2 regions of the Microbulbifer spongiae genome follow, and region 1 is predicted to be linked to the other one. Evidence: predicted binding sites of a transcription regulator. Region 1 holds the regulator's gene; the other holds the start of a gene.

What was found. The regulator PhoB, encoded in region 1, activates phosphate uptake and scavenging genes when phosphate is short. The targets are predictions, from matches to a motif close to TGTCATAAANNTGTAACA.
Region 2: the regulator PhoB is predicted to act here: its motif matches at 8,424-8,441, upstream of M8T91_RS07960 (porin).

Annotation. Positions count from the first base shown of each region.
Region 1 is NZ_CP098023.1:4,344,887-4,354,702, forward strand. It holds gene phoR (phosphate regulon sensor histidine kinase PhoR) at 1-885, opposite strand, end outside; gene phoB (phosphate regulon transcriptional regulator PhoB) at 1,023-1,727, opposite strand; gene ubiA (4-hydroxybenzoate octaprenyltransferase) at 1,836-2,678, opposite strand; gene M8T91_RS18075 (chorismate--pyruvate lyase family protein) at 2,714-3,316, opposite strand; gene M8T91_RS18080 (dicarboxylate/amino acid:cation symporter) at 3,463-4,782, shown strand; gene recG (ATP-dependent DNA helicase RecG) at 4,790-6,892, opposite strand; gene M8T91_RS18090 (hydrogen peroxide-inducible genes activator) at 6,871-7,794, opposite strand; gene M8T91_RS18095 (GlsB/YeaQ/YmgE family stress response membrane protein) at 7,984-8,244, shown strand; gene M8T91_RS18100 (NAD-dependent epimerase/dehydratase family protein) at 8,475-9,359, shown strand; gene M8T91_RS18105 (RidA family protein) at 9,418-9,801, opposite strand.
Region 2 is NZ_CP098023.1:1,862,985-1,872,800, forward strand. It holds gene lexA (transcriptional repressor LexA) at 1-407, opposite strand, end outside; gene M8T91_RS07930 (LOG family protein) at 568-1,206, shown strand; gene M8T91_RS07935 (TetR/AcrR family transcriptional regulator) at 1,582-2,214, shown strand; gene nagZ (beta-N-acetylhexosaminidase) at 2,262-3,278, shown strand; gene M8T91_RS07945 (mechanosensitive ion channel family protein) at 3,585-4,706, shown strand; gene M8T91_RS07950 (cold-shock protein) at 4,980-5,195, shown strand; gene M8T91_RS07955 (bifunctional 2-methylcitrate dehydratase/aconitate hydratase) at 5,702-7,186, shown strand; gene M8T91_RS07960 (porin) at 7,324-8,298, opposite strand; gene M8T91_RS07965 (DNA internalization-related competence protein ComEC/Rec2) at 8,631-9,816, shown strand, end outside.

The DNA.
Region 1 (9,816 bases):
AAAACTGCGCGCCTCCCGCGCAACCCGCCCTATCAGTTCGCTTACATCCACCGGCACATCACCAATCTTGCACTCAGAGGTCTCCAGGCGCGCCAACAGCAGCAGATCGTTGACGAGTGCCGCCATGCGCGCGGCCTGCTCCTCCATTTGTGCCAATGGCCGCTGCCAGGGTGGCGGTGCCACATCACTGCCCTGCAGGGTTTCCAAGTAGCCGGTGATCACGGTCAGGGGCGTGCGCAGTTCATGGGAAACATTGGCGACGAAATCGCGGCGCATTTGTTCCAGATTGCGCAGGCGGGTGATATCGCGAACAATGACCAGTGCTTCATTCTGGCCGTAGCGGGTGACTTCCAGCTGAAGTAGGAGGGCCTCGTTGCCGGGGGCTGGCAGGGTGAGGGGCTCCCGCACTCCGCTGGCGTCGCTGTGCATGTAACTGACAAAGCCGGGGTCACGCACAAAGTTGACCAGCGACTGCCCGGTATCACTGGCCTGCAGGCCGAGGAGTTCACCGGCGGCGGGGTTCCACCAAGCCAGATTATCGCCGTTCTCCAACGCCACTATGCCCTCTCTCAGGGCATTGGTGCTGTCCTGTACCCGGCGCAACATGGCGTGCAATTTCTGTCTTTCACGGCGGTGGCGGCGCTGTATACGGTAGAAATCGTCGTAGATCTCCCCCCAGATGCCAAAGGTGGAGGGCGACGGGCCGCGCCGGCCACCGGCCAGCCAGCGATTGAAGCGATGCTGCTGCCACAACAGCGATACCAGATAGACAGCCAGGCCCGCGATCAGGGCAATCGACCAGTTGCCCCAGATGAAACCGAGGATGATGCAGCCCAGGGCAATAAGGACAAAACGCGAAAACTCGCCAATACTGCGATCAAACATAGCCAAGTCGTGTTACCAAACGGACAACAGGGGGGATCGTTTCCTCCCCAACTGAATCACCTCTGGAAATCCGCCCGCTGAGCAATGGGCGTATCGGTGGGGATTCCGCGGGCACCAGTGTCTGCCCGGTGAAATTGTCACACTTTTTCAACAGTTTGCACAGAAAATCGATAGCCGGTGCCCCGCACCGTCTGGATATAGCGGTCGTGGCGGTCCAGTGCTAGGGCCTTGCGCAAGCGGCGGATATGTACGTCCACGGTGCGCTCCTCCACATAGACATTACCACCCCAGACATGGTCGAGCAGCTGGGTGCGGGTATAGGCGCGCTCCTGGTGGGAGAGGAAGAAAGTAAGGAGGCGGAATTCGGTGGGGCCCATATCGACCGGTTGGCCCTTGATGGTGACCCTGTGACTGAGAGGGTCCAGTACCAGATGCCCGGCGCTGAGGGGGTCCTCGGGAGTGGCCGGGCCAGCGCGGCGCAACACCGCTTTCAGTCTGGCCACCAGTTCGCGGGGGGAGAAGGGCTTGGTAATATAGTCGTCCGCGCCGGTCTCTAGCCCTTTGATTTTATTATCTTCCTCGCCTTTCGCGGTGAGCATGATAATGGGCACGGCAGTGGTCAGTTCGTCGCGCTTGAGACGCCGGGCCAGTTCCACCCCGGACACATCCGGCAGCATCCAGTCCAGCAGAATCAAGTCCGGCTTTTCGTCGATAACCAGAGCGTGGGCCTCGCGCGCATTCTCCGCCTCCAGACAACGGTAATCCGCCATTTCCAGTGCCACCCGCAGCATATCGCGCACCGCGGCCTCATCATCGACAATCAGGATCGTTTTACTATGCATTTGTCTGCTATTTCCGCTCTGTTGTCAGGATTTCCCATCACCGCCGGGGATTAAACGGGAATAGTATGACAAATATATGACGATCGCCCCCAGGCTCCCAATGCTGGGCTAATTCAGCAGGTATTGCATTGATATACCCATGAAAATAGCCAAACCCACCCAGTTATTGTTGAGAAAAGCCTGAAAACAGGCATCCCGCTCCCGCTTGCGAATCAGCCACTGCTGGTAGGTGAAGAGTATCGCCACAGCGACCAAACCCAAATAATAGACGGTGCCCAATCCAAAGCGCTGACCGAGGAACAAAAGAGCGATCAATACCAATAGCTGCAGGGTTGCAGTCAAACCCCTATCCATGTCGCCAAACAGGATTGCTGTGGATTTCACCCCGATTTTCAGATCGTCGTCGCGGTCCACCATCGCGTAGAAGGTGTCGTAGCACAGGGTCCACAACAGGTTTGCTGTGTACAACAGCCATGCCTGGGGGGGGATTTCGCCGCTGACCGCGGCAAAAGCCATGGGGATACCCATACTGAAAGCGGCCCCCAGGACTACCTGCGGCAGATGGGTGTGACGCTTGGCAAAGGGGTAGCAAAAAGCGAGCCCCAGGGCCGGCAGCGACAGGGTTATCGTGAGTGTGTTGGTAGTCAGCACCAACCCGAAAGCCACAGCGCTGAGTCCGGCGAATAGCCCCAGAGCCGCACGGGGGGAGATACTGCCGGTGGCGAGCGGACGCCCCGCTGTGCGTTTCACATGGCGATCAATTTCACGATCGGCGAAGTCGTTGACCGCACAGCCAGCTGCGCGCATCAGGATCACCCCGAGCGTAAACACGGCTGACAGGTGCAATCCAGGCCAACCGCCGGCGGCCAGCCACAGCGCGGACCAGGTGGGCCACAGCAGTAGCAGTATACCAATGGGCTTGTGCATACGTGCCAGCTGCCAGTAGGGCATCACAGCGGGCCAGCGCCGTGCAAGATATTCGCTGATCAAGGCGGATTCTCTCTGTCGTTGGATGCGGTGGCCCCGCTGGGCGGCCCGTCGGGCCGGAAGCTCGAGAGAAAAGTCTCGGCTACCAGCAGTGGCTTGTCCCGCAGCCAGAATGTGGAGCGGCGCCCCCAGGCATTGTCACTCTCCCTATCGAGTGCTGCCAGTTGCAGGCAGGGGTTGCGTGTCAGGTGGTTGAACTCCATATTGCCACGGCGAATGCCGGGCTCGCTGAACAGCAATTCCCCCAGCGGCCGATTGTCCAGACTGCGCAGGTTGCGGGATTTGCCCTGCAGACTGCGCAAAGGCAGGATGCTGCGTGCAAAGACCCAGGGGTGGCCGAGACCGTACAACAGCACTTCGCGCACTAGCGCTCGGCTGTGTGTACGCAAATTGAGTGCGCGGCACTCCTCCGCATGGGGTAGTTGCCAGCACTGGCTCAATACCTGCACGCGAAAATCCCCCCGGCTCAGTCGTTTGAGTGCGGCAGTGAGCGAACCGGGGTATTCCAGCCAGGGCAACAGCACCTGTGGGGGCTGAGGGTGGGCCGGCTCAAGCAACTGCCCATGCCAATCGCCAGTGGGCACAAACGGGGATTGGTACAACGATCACTCCGCAATCTGGAAAAAGCAGCATTGTACCTCGCCCGTTAACGGCTGGCCCCCTCCCGTTGCAGTTTTGCTCCCCGTGGTATCAATGGATATAGTGGGCAAAGCATTGAAAACAACGAATACACAGAGAGAAGCTTGCTATGGGGCTTACTACCAGAATTGTGATAGGCATGGTTACGGGTATTGCCCTTGGCCTGTTATTTAATACGCTCAGTATGAGCGGGTTCCCGGGGGCCGGGGTCAACGAGGCGATTAATGTCTACCTCACCGAAGGCTTGTTCGATATCGTCGGCCAGATTTTTATCGCCTCATTGAAACTCATGGTGGTACCGCTGGTGTTGGTTTCCCTGATCAGCGGTGCCTGCGCCCTATCGGAAGGCAGCCGCATTGGGCCACTGGCGGGTAAAACAATTCTGCTCTACATGATCACCACGGCAATAGCTATCACCCTGGCTTTATGCCTGGCTTTGGTATTTCAGCCCGGTGTCGGTGTGAACGAGGCAGCGGCACAGGCAACTGCCGTCTTCCAGCCAAAACAGCCTCCGCCACTCTCCGAGGTGCTGGTGAATATTTTCCCCACCAATCCGGTGGCAGCCATGGCCGAGGGCAATATGCTGCAGATCATTGTGTTTGCTCTGCTGATGGGTTATGCCATCTCCCGCTGTGGTGAACCGGGGCAGCGCATTGCCGCTTTCTTTAATGACCTCAACAGTGTTGTCCTGCGCATGGTCGGGGTGTTGATGGTATTCGCTCCCTACGGGGTCTTTGCCCTGTTGGCGAAGACCTTTGCAGATCTGGGGCTAGCAGGTTTGGTGCAGCTTGGGAAGTACTTCCTGGTTGTGCTGGGGGCCCTGCTGTTACACGCTCTGGGTGTCTATTCACTGATTCTCAAACTGCTGAGTGGGCTCAATCCGCTGGAGCTGCTCAAGAAGATGCGCTCCACCATGGTGTTCGCCTTCAGCACCGCCTCTTCGGCCGCCACCATCCCGGTGACCTTGTCGACCGTGGAAAAGCGCCTGGGTGTTGACAACAAGGTAGCGGCATTCACTATCCCGCTTGGGGCCACCATCAATATGGATGGCACCGCAATTATGCAGGGAGTGGCCACAGTCTTTATTGCCCAGTTCTTCGGTGTGGAGATCGGCTTGATCGGCTATTTGACCGTGATACTCACGGCGACCCTGGCCTCCATCGGTACTGCCGGTGTGCCTGGCGTCGGCCTGATTATGCTGGGTATGGTGCTACAGCAAGTGGGGCTGCCACTGGAGGGGATTGCCATCGTAATCGGTGTCGACCGCCTGCTGGATATGGTGCGCACTGCAGTGAATATTACCGGTGATTCGGTAGTGAGCAGTGTAGTGGCGAAAAGTGAAGGCGCCCTGGACGAGGAGATTTTCTACGACGCTAACTACGACAGCGTGGGCATCGGCGATTCTAAAAATACCATCGGCGCCCATTGAGTTTCCATCAAGCCTCGGCGAAACGGGGCTTGTTCTGTAACCAGCGCCGGATCAGCAGGCGCCGTATTTCCTGATTGAGTGCCGGGGATGCAGCAATCCTCTGTACCTGCGGCAGTAGCCCGGCATCCCTTTGCAGATCGGCAATCCGATGCTGGATCTCACCGGTCTGGCGGGTGCCGAGAATCTCACCAGGCCCGCGCAAGCGCAGATCCTCCTCGGCGATGGCGAAGCCATCACTGTGCTGGCGCAGGGCCTGCAGACGCGCACGGCCATTGTTCGACAGTGGCTTGCCGTATAAAAGCACGCAGTGACTGGCGATGGAACCCCGCCCGACACGCCCGCGCAACTGGTGCAGTTGCGCCAGACCGAGCCGTTCCGGGTTTTCAATAATCATCAGGCTTGCGTTGGGCACATCCACCCCCACTTCGATCACGGTGGTTGCCACCAGCAGGTCCACTTCCCCCGCAGTGAAGGCGCTCATCACCTGTTCTTTCTGTTCCGGCTTGAGGCGGCCATGTACCAGGGCTACCCGCACCCCATCGAGCACCTCGGTCAATTCCAGTGAGGTGGACTCTGCCGCCTGGGCCTGCAAGCTTTCAGACTCCTCAATCAGGGTGCAGACCCAGTAAGCCTGGCGGCCCTCGGCAATGGCAGTGTGCACCCGTTCCATCACCTGATCACGACGATCATTGGAAATAGCCACCGTCTGGATAGGTTGCCGTCCCGGAGGCAGCTCGTCGATGATCGAGCAGTCCAGGTCGGCGAAGGCGGACATGGCCAGAGTGCGTGGAATCGGTGTTGCTGTCATGATCAGTTGGTGCGGCTGGTGCCTGCCGATGGCACCGCTGGCGGCACCCTTCTCACGCAGCTCCAGGCGCTGGCGCACCCCGAAGCGGTGCTGCTCATCGATAATCACCAGCGCCAGGTTGTGGAAAGCCACCTCCGCTTGGAAAAGTGCATGAGTACCCACCACCAGTTGGGCCTCGCCACTGGCCACTTGTGCCAACTGTTTGCGGCGCCGAGTGGCCTTGAGGCTGCCGGTAAGCTGCGCCACCACAATGCCGAGGGGCTCCAGCCAGGCGCTGAAATTCAGGCGGTGCTGTTCGGCGAGGATCTCCGTGGGGGCCATAATCGCCACCTGGGCACCGGCGCCAATGCCCCTGAGTGCCGCCATGGCTGCGACCAGGGTCTTGCCGGCACCGACGTCGCCCTGTAGCAGGCGCATCATGGGATAATCCCGGGCCAGGTCTGTAGCAATTTCTTGACACACCCGTTGCTGGGCTGCGGTCAGGGAAAAAGGCAGGCGCGCGAGAAAATCCCGCTCCAAGGCGGTATTCACGATCAAGGGCGGCGCAGTGGCCCTGGCGCTGTTGCGGCGGAGTTCCAGCAGACTCAGATGGTGGGCGAGCAATTCCTCCAACGCCAAGCGCTGCTGTAGCGGGTGTAAACCGGCGGCCAGCTGCGCCTGTTGGGTGTCGGCGGGGGGCGAGTGCAGGTAGACGAGGGCATCTCTGAGGGGGTAGCGCAGGGCCTTCGGGAGCAGTTCCGGGGGTAGCAGTTCGGCGATCTGGCGATCCTGCAGTTGCGCCAGCACCTGTTGTACCAGCCCGCGCATGCGCCTTTGGCTCACGCCCTCAGTGAGAGGATACACCGGGGTTAGCGCCCTCTCGGTGACAGCGGCCGCACCGTGCACTATTTCGGTCTCCGGGTGGCAGAGTTCGAGCCCGGCGTTGCCATGGCGCGCCTCGCCGTAGCAGCGCAGGCGTACCCCGCGGGCAAAGCGGCTTTTCTGCGCTGCGGAAAAATGGAAAAAACGCAGGGTGATGATACCGCTGTTGTCCTGTAGTCGCACCACCAGGCTGCGCCGACGCCCGAACACAATATCCGCTGTAGCCACCTCCCCTTCAATCACCGCCTCCTGCCCCGCATTCAGATCGGCAATCGGGATAACCCGTGTGCGATCCTGGTAGCGCAGTGGCAGATGGAAGAGCAAATCCTGCAGGGAGCGAATGTGCAGTTTTTCCAATACTTGGGCAAATCTATCCCCAACGCCCTTCAGGGCGGTAACAGGCTGTTCAGCCAGACTGGTTAGGGCTCGATCAGATGGCACTGGCCGATCGCCTCACGCAAGATATCAATGGCACGGTGGCGCGGGAAGCTGGCTCGCCAGGCCAGAGCAACGGTGCGATGTGGCCCCGGCGCCGTGAAGGAACGGGTTTCCAGCAGGCCACTGGCGTACTGCGGCGCTGTGGCGGCGGACAGAGGCAGTATGGTAATGCCGAGCCCGGAAGCCACCATATGGCGCAGGGTCTCCAGAGAGCTACCGTCAGAAGCAGTGCGGATGCCCCCTCCACCAGCGTGCTTCTCCATGCTCAGTAGCAGGTGCGGGCAGGCCTCGAGGACCTGATCGCGAAAGCAGTGCCCTTCGCCGAGGAGCAGGACATTGTCCTCAGTGAGCTGATCCGGGGAGAGACTCTCATACTCTGTCAGGGGGTGATCCGCCGGCAATAACACCACAAAAGGCTCGTCATAGAGGGGTTGAGTAACCACATCCGGTTCGGTGAAAGGCAGCGCGATAATAATCGTATCCAGATCCCCCTTGCGCAGGCGCTGGCGCAGGGTGGCCGTATAACCCTCTTCCACATAGAGGGGCATTTCCGGGGCCAGGTGCTGCAGTTGCGGTATAAAGTGTGGGAACAGATAGGGCCCGATGGTAAAGATTGCGCCCACAGACAGGGGGCTGGCAAGCTGATCCTTGCCCGCGCTGGCGATGTCCTTGATTGCCGCCGACTGTTCCAATACCAGCTGGGCCTGGGCGACAATGCGCTCTCCTAAAGGCGTTGCCTGAACCCGGGTTTTGGAGCGCTCAAACAACGCCACGCCCAGTTCTTTTTCCAGTTTTTTGACCGCAATCGACAGCGTTGGCTGGCTCACGTAGCAGCGTTCGGCGGCTCGGCCGAAATGCTGCTCCTGGGCGAGGGTGACGATGTAGCGCAATTCATTGAGAGTCATAGTAAAGGTAATCAATTATTCTCGGGTGATAGATATTATTCATATATAATAGCCGATAGCCAATTTCCGGGCGCACTCTGTAGCCCGAAGTCCAAATTTAGAAAAATTTACCAATTATGAGCGGCCCTAGAGGATTGAGGCGCAAAATTTTGCTATATCTAATGGGAGCACAGCGAGCGGAGAAGCGTGATGGGAATTCTATCCTGGGTCATTCTCGGACTGATTGCCGGCGCCTTGGCGAAGTGGATTATGCCCGGAAAAGACCCCGGTGGCTGGATAGTCACAATGGCCATTGGCATTATTGGTGCCTTTATCGGCGGTTGGCTGGGTGCCCTGGCGGGGATTGGCGGACCGGTGACTGGTTTTGGTTTTGGCGACATAATAACAGCGACCATTGGTGCAATTATCTTTCTCGCAATTTACCGCCTGCTCAAGCGGCGCGGAAATTAGCTAAATAAACAGCGCAGTAAGCGGTATGGCGGGGCCGCCGATACCCGCAGCGGTAATTCATGGATGATAGCCCGCAATGGTTTGCGGGATCATTCTGGAGCCTTCCGAAGGTATTGGGCGTTCAGGGCTTGAGTGTATCCAGATCTGGGGTTTCTCTGGCAGGACTCTATAAACAGAATCAAGGGAATAAGGCAGATGGGCAGTTTTTTGCACTGTTTGCCGGAAACGATATGACACAACAAGAAAATCTTTGGATCCTTGGGTGTGGTGACCTCGGAGCGCGTTTGGCGCTGAGTATAGACCGTGACAAATACACAGTGTACGGCATGCGGCGCAACCCGCTGGTGGCTCTGGCGAGCAAGCGCCGCGCGGATGTGGTCAACTGGCGCAGGGGGGACGCCACCAAGGCGAGGGATATAGAGCGATTGCTGGCTGCCGGGGCCGATATTGTCCTCGCCACTTTCAGCCCGGATGAGCATACACCAGGCGGTTACCAGCGAGCCTATGTGGAAACCGCCAGCGCCCTCGGGGAGGTAATCCCGCTTCTGCCAAAACCGCCACGGCTGGTACTCTGGGTATCCTCCACCCGGGTTTACGGACAGAGTGAGGAGGAGTTGATCGACGAGCTGACTCCGCCGGTGCCCGGCAGTTTCCAAGGGGAGGCGCTGCTGAAGGCGGAGGAAATCATACGGGCGGCTGTACCCGCCGCCTGTATTGTGCGCTTTGCCGGTATCTATGGACCGGGCCGCGACCGCTTGCTGTCACAAGTTCGCGCCGGGCGCTGTGCACCACCACAGCCGCCCCAGTACAGCAACCGTATCCATGTGGATGACTGTATCGGCTTTCTGCTGCACCTGATCGAGCGGCACAAGCGGGGCTGGACCCCGGAGCCGCTCTATATTGTCGCGGACAGCAAACCTGTGCCCATGTACGAGTTGCAGCAATGGCTGGTGAAGGCCATGGGTTATACCAGTGCACATTTGCGCGAGATAGTGCAGACCAGCGAGCGGCGCTCAAAGAGGCTGGGGAACCAGCGCATGCTGGCCAGCGGTTACGTGTTGAAATACCCGGATTACAAGGCCGGCTACGGCGCCCTGCTGGAGGCGGAGGGTTGAGAAACCGCTGTCTGAAGCGGTCGGCTTCTCCGGCGTTGTTCACAGGCACTGGGGGCGTTTAGGGCACCATCACACCTTCGGCTTCAAATTGTGCGCCCAGGGGCAGCTCCTTGACAGCGACAGTCGCCCGCGCCGGGTAGGGCTCCTGAAAGAATTCAGTCATCACTTCGTTGACACAGGCAAAATTGTCGCTGTCGGTGATATAAAGGTTCAGCTTTACAATATGTTGCAGTGTGCCGTTTGCCGCCTCACAGACCGCTTTGAGATTGCGGAACACCTGGCGCACCTCGTCGGCAAAACTGCCGCAAACCATTTCTTGTGACTGGGGATCAATCCCTATCTGCCCGGACAAGTAAACCGTATTGTTGACCTTTACCGCCTGGGAATAGGTGCCTGCTGCGGCCGGTGCCTTGTCTGTTTTTATAATTGCGCGGTTGGGCATGGGGTACTCCTTTAC
Region 2 (9,816 bases), 2.0 Mb from region 1:
TCGGTTTTCTGTACCGCGAGCAGATCCCCGTCGAGTATGCCCGCATCGCGCATACTCATCCCGTGTACCCGGAGCAGGTAGTCTGCCGGCGGGCGAAAGAAGTTGGCAGGGAGATGGCAATAGTCCTCGATGTGTTCTGCCGCGAGAATGGGGTGGCCTGCGGCAACACGACCAATGATGGGAAGGCCGGATTGGTGGTCGGGAATCCGAATGCCGCGGGAAGCGCCGGCGACCATCTCAATGGCTCCTTTGCGCGCCAGGGCTTTCAGGTGCTCTTCTGCGGCATTGGGTGACCGGAAGCCCAGCTCCTGGGCAATTTCCGCCCGGGTTGGCGGATAACCAGTTTCTTCCAAATAGGTTTTGATCAGCTCTAGTACTTGGGTTTGTCGGGCAGTGAGATTGGTCATGGGGTTACCTGGTATTCTGTATTTTTATACAGTTGCTGGGATTATATACAGAATTGATGTCTATGCAATCCCAATGCACCCCCGCTGTATATGCTGCTACATTGGTTATGAAAACTGGGAATGAAACACGATTGTTGAAAGGCCTGACAGAGAGGGAACGATGCTGGATGCAAAAATGGCCGAGGCATGGCGGGTGCTGCGTATACAGTCGGAGTTGGTAGATGGCATTGAGCGTTTGATTGCACTCAGTGGCGCGGTTACGGTTTTTGGGGGCGCGCGTTTTACCGAGAGTAGCCCCGAGTACCGGCAGGGTGTGAAGCTCGGTGAGCTATTGGCCGCAGAGGGTATTTCGGTAATCACCGGTGGAGGACCGGGTTTGATGGAGGCGTGTAATCGCGGAGCTTTTGCCCTGCCGGGTACTTCAATTGGGTTGAACATTGAGCTTCCTTTTGAACAGACAGCCAACCCGTATCAGGATATCAGTTTAAATTTCCGTTATTTCTTTGTGCGTAAATTTATGTTTGTCAAACACGCTGTGGGCTTTGTGGGTCTGCCGGGGGGTTACGGTACTTTGGATGAATTGTTTGAGGCATTAACTTTGGTTCAGACACAAAAAGTGCGGCGGTTTCCCATTGTATTAGTGGATAGAAACTACTGGCGTGGTCTCTACAACTGGCTGGTGGATACGGTCTTGGAGCGAGATTGCATTGATGCAGGCGATCTGGATTTATTCCATATCGTGGAAACGGTAGAGGAGGCGGCAGACCTGATACTGCAATTTATGCGGCCCCAGGAGTAAGCGGAATTTTTCCCGTGTGTTGCGCCTGCCTCCTTCTCGTATTTTAATCGGCAAACAAAGCGTCGCATTTAAAAAACAACGCAATTGAACGGGCTGCTTTTGTGACTCGCACCGGCCCGGAGCTGCTGGCTGCGCCGCTTGTGTTGCAATGACCCGGCAATGTATGCCACGGCCGGGTTAGCCATAACTGAGCGAATCATACCTCTCCAAAGGAGCGGTCTGTATCGACAATGTGCTCCCAACCGCTAGCCCCCTGATCACAGCCTCAATGATTGATCGGGATGTGGGAGTAGAATAGGGTGTCGACAGACCGGCGGTGGAGTGTGCTAGTCTGGCCAGAATCAAACACCTGTTTTAAATCCTGGTTGACTGCTTATGAGCCATACGGACACCGTTAGCCGCATACTGGACGCCGCAGAGATCCTGTTTGCGGAGCGCGGCTTTACCGAGACATCCTTAAGGACAATTACCAGCACGGCCGGGGTCAACCTGGCCGCCGTCAATTATCACTTTGGTTCAAAGAAGGCATTGATTCAGGCGGTGTTTGAACGTTTTTTAACCCCGTTCACCTGCGCGCTGGAGTCAGAACTGGACGGGTGTGCTGCATCTGGTCGACACCTGCGTGTGGAAGACCTGCTGGGGAGTCTCTACCGGGTGGGGCTCGGCAGCCTCGGTGAACATGGTCGCGATCCCCAGCGTTTCATGCGCCTTTTAGGGTTGGCCTATACGCAGTTCCAGGGGCATTTGCGCCGTTTTATCGTGTCCCGGTATGGCGATAGCTACCGCCGTTTTGCCGGTCTGCTGGCAGAGGCCCTCCCCGGGATAGACCCCGTCACCTTCTACTGGCGCCTGTACTTCATGCTGGGTGCAACCATCTTTACACTGTCGAGTTTCGATGCCATAGAGGCTATCCTGAGAGAGGATTTTGGTGCGCAGAGCAGTTTGCCAGAGACCCTGGAACGACTGGTGCCTGCTGCCGCTGCCATGCTACAGGTTGTTGAAACATAGCCTCTGAAAGGGGTGTTCAGGCGGCGGAACTATTCAAGGAGCTTATTATGTCCGCACCGCTGGGACCGATTATGGTCGATATCGAGGGACTTGAACTTTCCAGTGAGGATTGTGAATTGCTGCAGCATCCACTCGTGGGAGGGGTGATTTTTTTCGCGCGTAACTACCACAACCGGGCCCAATTGCAGGAGTTGATCGCGGCGATCCGTGCGTTGCGCCCGGAGTTGTTGTTGGCTGTCGATCAGGAAGGGGGCAGGGTCCAGCGTTTTCGCGATGAATTTACCCGTCTGCCATCCCTGCAGTCCCTGTCCGCAAGAGCCTCACAAAAGCAATTGCGGGATGTGGGTTGGCTGTTGGCAGCGGAATTGCTGGCAGTGGGAGTGGATTTCAGTTTTGCGCCGGTTTTGGATGCAGATGATGCCTACAGTCGGGTTATTGGTGACCGCAGTTTTTGCGCAGATCCGAAACGCCTGACGGCATTTGTACGCCCATTTATTCAGGGTATGCGGGAGGCGGGCATGGCGGCTACCGGCAAGCATTTTCCCGGCCACGGCCACGTGCTTGAAGACAGCCATATGGAATTGCCCGAGGATGGGCGCACCCTGGATCAGGTGATGGAGTCCGATGCCTTGCCATTTATTGATTGTATCGGTACCTCGGAGCTGGACGCAGTGATGCCGGCTCATATTCACTTCGTGAATGTCGATGACCGGCCTGTGGGCTTTTCCCGCTACTGGCTACAGGATATCCTGCGGGGACGCCTTGGCTTTGACGGGGTTATCATTAGCGATGACCTTTCCATGAAAGGTGCCGCTATCATTGGCGGCTATGGGGAGAGAATTCGGGCTGCCCTGGAGGCCGGCTGCGATATGGGGGTAGTGTGCAACAATCGTGAGGGGGCCCGGGAAGCCCTCGCCGCCCTGCAGGGGTTTGTGCCACAACCAGAATCCCGTGTGCGCCTGAGCGCCATGCGCGGCAGGCCCTCTATCACTGCCTGGGCTGAACTGGAAACGAATGCCCGTTGGCACAGAACGCGCGACTGGCTTTCAACCTGGCACCATTGACTGCCGCCGGGTGGATCGCTGTGGATTGTTGGTTCTTCAGAGTATCCATGGCACGCGTTTTAGCCTAGAGAATTTCCGGGTATTCAGCGGCCGTGAACCCTCTGCCCTACCTGTCCGATGAGATCGTCAAGACAAATGGGCTGACTCTGCGTTACAGCGCCATCGCGGTTGCGTCTGAGATTGTTGGCTTGGTGCCAATAAGGTATTGAGATTACCTCTGGCTGTGGTGCCAGGGTAGCCCCACCCTAAGGTGGAAGCGTTGAGGAGGTAGGGGGCTGTAACGTTGTTAGCATTTAGGGGGTATTGGTGGAATCTGTAGAGCACTTACTTCTGACCTGGTTTGGTGAGAATCGCGCCTGGATCGTGATCGTCTTCCTGTTCGTGCTGATTGCGGCAGTAGTTGCCTGGATGTATGGCCGTTTCGTCCTGCGGTTCGCAGCTCGGGCTGAAAAGACAGAAAATCCCTGGGATGATGCCCTGGTGCGGGCACTGTCGCCCCCGGGGCAGGTTTTGGCGTGGCTACTGGGACTGACGCTTGCGGCGCAGTATGCCGGACGGGCAACCGGTGCGGAAATCTTCTCTGTGGCAGAACCGGTGCGTGAGATAGGGCTGATCCTGGTTCTGGCCTGGTTTGCCTGGCGCTTCTCCCACAGTATCGAGTGCAACCTGAGCAATCCCCGCTATATCGGCAAGCCGATGGATGCAACCACGGTACGCGCGATCGGCAAGCTTGTCAGGGCCTCTATAGCCGTTACCGCTGGCATTGTGATTATGCAGTTTCTGGGCTACAGCGTGAGTGGCCTGCTGGCGTTTGGTGGGATCGGTGGACTGGCAGTCGGTTTCGCGGCCAAGGACCTGCTGGCGAATTTTTTTGGTGGCCTGATGATCTATCTGGACCGCCCCTTTGCGGTGGGGGACTGGATTCGATCGCCAGATAAGGAGATTGAGGGCACAGTTGAGGATATTGGTTGGCGCCTTACCCGGATACGCACATTCGATCTGCGCCCGGTCTATGTGCCCAATAGCATTTTCACTCAGATCGCAGTAGAAAACCCTTCTCGTATGCTAAACCGAAGGATTTTCGAAACTATTGGAATCCGTTATGAAGACGCGCACTTGATGGCGCCGATTGTTTCAGATGTAAAGGCAATGCTACAGCGACACCCTGAAATAGATGTCAATCGAACACTTATCGTTAACTTCAACAGCTTTGCCGCCTCATCGTTGGATTTCTTTGTATATACGTTTACGCGAACGACGGACTGGATCCGTTTTCACGAGATTAAGCAGGAGATTTTGTTATCAATCTTGAAGATTGTCGAGAGCCACGGCGCTTCCTGTGCATTTCCTACCTCTACCGTGCATATTGCCGATATTCCTTCATTAACGCAGGAAGCGGTGTGTGACAGCTCGCCGCAGGTACAATAAGATACATGGGAGTCATATTAATACTGCCCTTTACTAGGCTTTTGACGGTTAATTACGCGGATAGGTACAAAGCTAGTATTTATTTCACATAGAAAACTAGACACTGGCGCTATTTTATCTAAAAATCAGTTTACGTTCGCTGGATTTCTGTCCAAAGGATGATTCAAGATAGCATTCTGCACTGTGCAGTCTGTTAACAATAGGGTGGCGTTTGTCCCTCTTTACGCATGGGGTAATAGAGGTAGGCGCAATAACAATAATGAGGTTGTCTCAATGAGTGATCGCGTTACAGGTACTGTGAAGTGGTTTAATAACGCAAGGGGTTATGGCTTCATCACCTGTGGAGAAGGAACTGAAGATATTTTTGTTCACTACCGCAGCATCCGCGGTGAGGGTTATAAGACCCTTAATGAGGGGCAGGCGGTTGAGTTCGAAATGCAACAAGGTGACAAAGGACTGCTGGCGGAAGATGTTGTTCCCTGTGAGTGATTCTCGGATTGCTCGTTGAAAGAACTGTTGTCGTGTGGGGTTTGGTGGTTGTTAGCTGCCAGCTCTGCCAGCGCCTCTATAAAAGCGGGTCTTTTGGCCCGCTTTTCTATATTTTGTTCAATGCCCTAGTGGCCGGTTTGCCCGGCAATTTCAATGACGTTAGCGGAAATGTCATTAGCGGCGTTTTTTCAGGACTTTGAAATGCTGACGCAACGAACAGTACTGTTTGTATTTCAGGGGTGATTGCCGGAGGGTTATGCGCACCTCACGGTTTATTGTGATCGTGAATAAACGCGCGCAGAGACTTTGGTGTCAGATTTTTTTCCACTTCACACTATTTTGTGGCAGTGGCGGCAAGGCCCGGCGTAATATGAATCAAACAGGTATCCGGTTGACCCGTGTCTTTTGGATACCATGGTTTGAGTCCTGGCGGTTGGCGCTCTCGAAGAGCTTGGAGATCAACAGCAGTTACACTCTATGCGCTTCTTCAACAGGGAAGTCCCACTATGCACCCCGCTGTCGAGCAGAATACCCGGCCCGATTATGATCCTGTGATCCAGGATATCGCTGACTATGTGCTGAATTACCCGATAGATTCCGATGCAGCCTGGGATGCAGCGCGCTATTGCCTGATGGATGCCCTTGGCTGCGCACTGCTGGCGTTGCGTTTTCCTGAATGTACAAAGTTGCTGGGTCCTGTGGTGGAAGGAACCTGGGTACCTGGTGGCGCGCGAGTGCCGGGCACCCGGTTGCAACTGGATCCAGTGAAAGCGGCCTGGGATATCGGCTGTACAATACGCTGGCTGGATTTCAACGATACCTGGTTGGCCGCGGAATGGTGTCATCCCTCCGATAACCTGGGCGCCATACTCGCGGTGGGCGACTTTCTGTCGCGGGAGCAGTTGGTGCAGGGCGGCCCCCAGATGTCGATGCAAACAGTGCTTGAGGCCATGGTCAAAGCCTACGAGATTCAGGGTGTGCTGGCGATGGCAAACAGCTTTAACCGTGTTGGCCTTGACCATGTAGTCTTGGTGCGGGTAGCTTCAGCGGCGGTCACGGCCTGGATGAAAGGTGGCAGCCGGGCGGAAATAATGTCGGCAGTATCCCTGGCCTGGGTAGATGGCAGCGCCCTGCGTACCTACCGGCACGCCCCCAATACCGGTTCACGCAAGTCCTGGGCAGCGGGAGACGCTGCATCCAGGGGGCTTTGGCTTGCGCAGATGGCACTGCGTGGGGAAATGGGCGTTCCCACCGCACTCAGTGCAAAACAGTGGGGTTTTTACGATGTCTGTTTTAGCAAAACCAATGCGGATCAGAAAGTGAAGGTGGAGGGAGACAGGCAGTTTCTATTTTCCCGCGGCTATGGGTCTTATGTGATAGAGAACATTCTGTTTAAGGTTTCCTTTCCGGCCGAGTTTCACAGCCAGACTGCCTGTGAAGCAGCCATTGTCCTGCACCCACAGGTGGCTGAAAGGCTTTCGGAGGTTGACAGGATTGTGGTGACAACGCAGGAGTCAGCGATTCGTATTATCTCCAAACGTGGCCCATTGACGAATACGGCGGATAGGGACCACTGTCTCCAGTATGTGGTTGCGGTGTCGCTGTTATTGGGCAATCTGCAGGCTGAATACTACGAAGATGATTTCCATAGGGCGCATCCGGAAATTGATGTGCTGCGCGACAAAATGTCGGTGATTGAAGACGGAGGCTACTCAAGGGATTACCTGGACCCGGACAAACGCTCTATTGCCAATGCAGTGCAGGTTTTTTTTCGGGATGGCAGCTCAACAAAAAAGGTCGAGGTGGCATATCCCATTGGACACCGCCGTCGCCGGCAGGAGGGAATTCCCTTGCTGGAGCATAAGTTCCGCCAGAACCTGGCCTCGCGCTTTCCTTCGGGCCAAGTGGAGAAGGTTCTGGCGTTATGCCAGGATCAGCAACGCCTTTGCAGTCTGCCGGTACATCGCTTTATGGATTTGTTGGTGATTTAGTGGCCCGTGTTGTCAGCGGTGAAAGGATTGGCAGGCGAGTCTTCAAACGGCGGCCAGTGGCCGCCTGTTTGAGTACTCACAGGGTAGGGTGATCAGATAGTCCTTCCCACTTGGAGTCGACAGCATGGCAAGCGCGCCTAGAATTTGTACTCGGCGCCGATGCCTGCGTAGTTGCGGTCGTAGCCAGCCTCTGCACTTTCGTCAGTGTAGAAACCAAAAACCTTGGCCGCGCTGCTGAACTTGTAGTCGACCCCAAGGCTATAGGTTTTACCATCCTCTTTGACAATGTCGGACTGGCCGTATTGGGCTTTCAGGGTCCACGGCTCGATCTTGTAGGCAACAGAGCCCATCCAACCTTCCTGGCGGCTACCGTCAGCCTTCTCCTGGTCTTCGAAAAGGGCACCAACCTGCAGGGGGCCAATATTGTATTGGGCGACGAAGCGCTGAACGTCACGGTCATTCTCTTCAACATCCTGGTCAACGGCGTAGGCCAGGTAAACACCGTTGTTGTCGTAAGCAATCGAGACGGAAACACCGTTTTCCCGTGTGATTTCCCTGAGTATTTCATCCCCGGCTTCATCCAGGCCGATTACCTCATAGCCAATGACTGCGTCTTTGTGGCTGAAGTAAGCGGCAGAAGCTTTAAAGCCAGCGAAAGACGGAGTTGTGTACTGAAAGCTGTCTGCTTCGCGGTTGTCGCTCTTGGTAATCAGACTCTTGATGTCGCCCTCCAGGTCGTTGAACAGATCCACTTTCTTTTGGGCAACTTTTAGGGGGGTGTCAAACTTGCCGGCGATAACCTGGCCGAAACCGCCCTCCAGGCCAGCGTAGATATTGCGTTGGGAAAAGGTATCTTCGGCATCGCCGTCCATATCCACTTCGTATTCCATACGGTAGATACCCTTGATACTCTCCGTCAAAGCGATTTCGCCCTTCACGCCCAGGCGGGAGGCATTGCTCTGGACGTCGGTGGCAGAGCCATCTCCCTCGTCGAAGGATTGCAGAGTGACATTGGCTTTGCCGTAAAAACCCACTATTTCGCCTTCGTCCTGAGCAATGACCACAGTGGGGATCAGGGTAACGATGGCCAGAGAGAGCGCGGTCTTGTTCATAATCGTCTCGCACAGTTTATGGTTTTGGGCAGAGGGGGTCTTTTCGTTCACTTGTATTGGCGCCCCCTCAATCTGGTGCGGATTCTGCGTCCTAAATATTACAAAAATGTTAAACATGGCACTTTTTTTAAAATAATATGACCGATAAGTGTCATTCAGAGGTGCTAATGTCGCCGGGCGGCAGTAATAAGCTAACGATACCCCGTTTCTTTTGCCTCGCTTGTACCTGTGTTGGGTTTCTAGCTGTCCCAGGCTTGATGCAAGTGCGCATGGGGGATATCGCCTGTTGATGTGAAGGCATTGAATCGGGCGGGCGCTGCGGGGAAATGGATATGCCTTATTTGTGGAGGGTATCAGGTGAGAAACAACTCTGGGGTCCCACCCTGCTGCTCTGGTTATTTTCACTGTCCATCATAGGCCTTGGTTGCCTTCCTGAACTGCCTGAAACAGGGCTGCTGCTGGGCGCCTATGTGGCATTGGCCCTGGTACTGCTGATATGGCCTCGCTACAGACCCGCACTGATACTGCTGGCAGCTTCCCTTGCCGGTGCCGGCTGGGGCTTGTGGAGCAACCAGAAAGCGCTGCAACAACGCCTGCCCATTGAGAGACATGGCTCCGACCATCTGCTTCGAGTCCAAATCGTATCCCTGCCGGAAATCCGCTCCAGTACCGGCGATCAATGGGGCGGGTCGGTGGCAGGCAGTGTGCGTTTTCAGGCGGTGGTTTTGGGGACCCCTGCGGACACAGGGCGAAGCCCGGTTGCAGCGGGTAGCCTCTTGTATCTCACCTGGTATCGTGTCGACGCCGACACTCTGCCCCGACTGCGCGGCGACAGCCGCTGGTTGTTGCCGGTGCGCCTGATGCGCCCGCGGGGCAGTGTGAACCCTCACAGTTTTGATTTTGAGCAATGGCTTCTGCAACGGGGGATATATGCAACGGGCTATGTGCGCCCTGGAGATGCGACCCCGCTGTGGTTGGGGCGGGGTACGGGAATCGCGTCGCTGCGTGGTGTGCTGCGCGACAGGCTGCACGCACTGCCGGTGGGGCGGACAGCACTGATCAGTGCGCTGTTGCTGGGCGATCGCAGCGGTCTTGTTCAGGCGGATCGAGATCTGCTGAAGCGGACCGGTACTGCGCATCTGCTAGCGATTTCCGGGCTGCATGTGGGAATGGTCGCGGGATTTCTATTGCTTTTCGGTCATGGTATTGCCCGGGGCGTCGGTATTTTGACAGGCACCACCCCCGCTGTCCTGCCTGTGGTATTGGCTCTGGCGGGCACCCTGATCTATACCCTGTTAGCCGGTGCGCCCCTCTCAGCGCAGAGGGCGTTGGTGATGACCTGGGTCTTGCTGCTGGGTTGGCATTGGCGGCGTCGTATTGGTGCCGGCATTGCCTTTGCCCTGGCACTTGCCCTGGTGCTAGCCCTGCAGCCGCTGGCTTTTTACGCAGTGGGATTCTGGTTGTCGTTCAGTGCAGTCGCAGCCCTGCTGTTGGGTTTCAGGGGGCGCTTGGCACTGG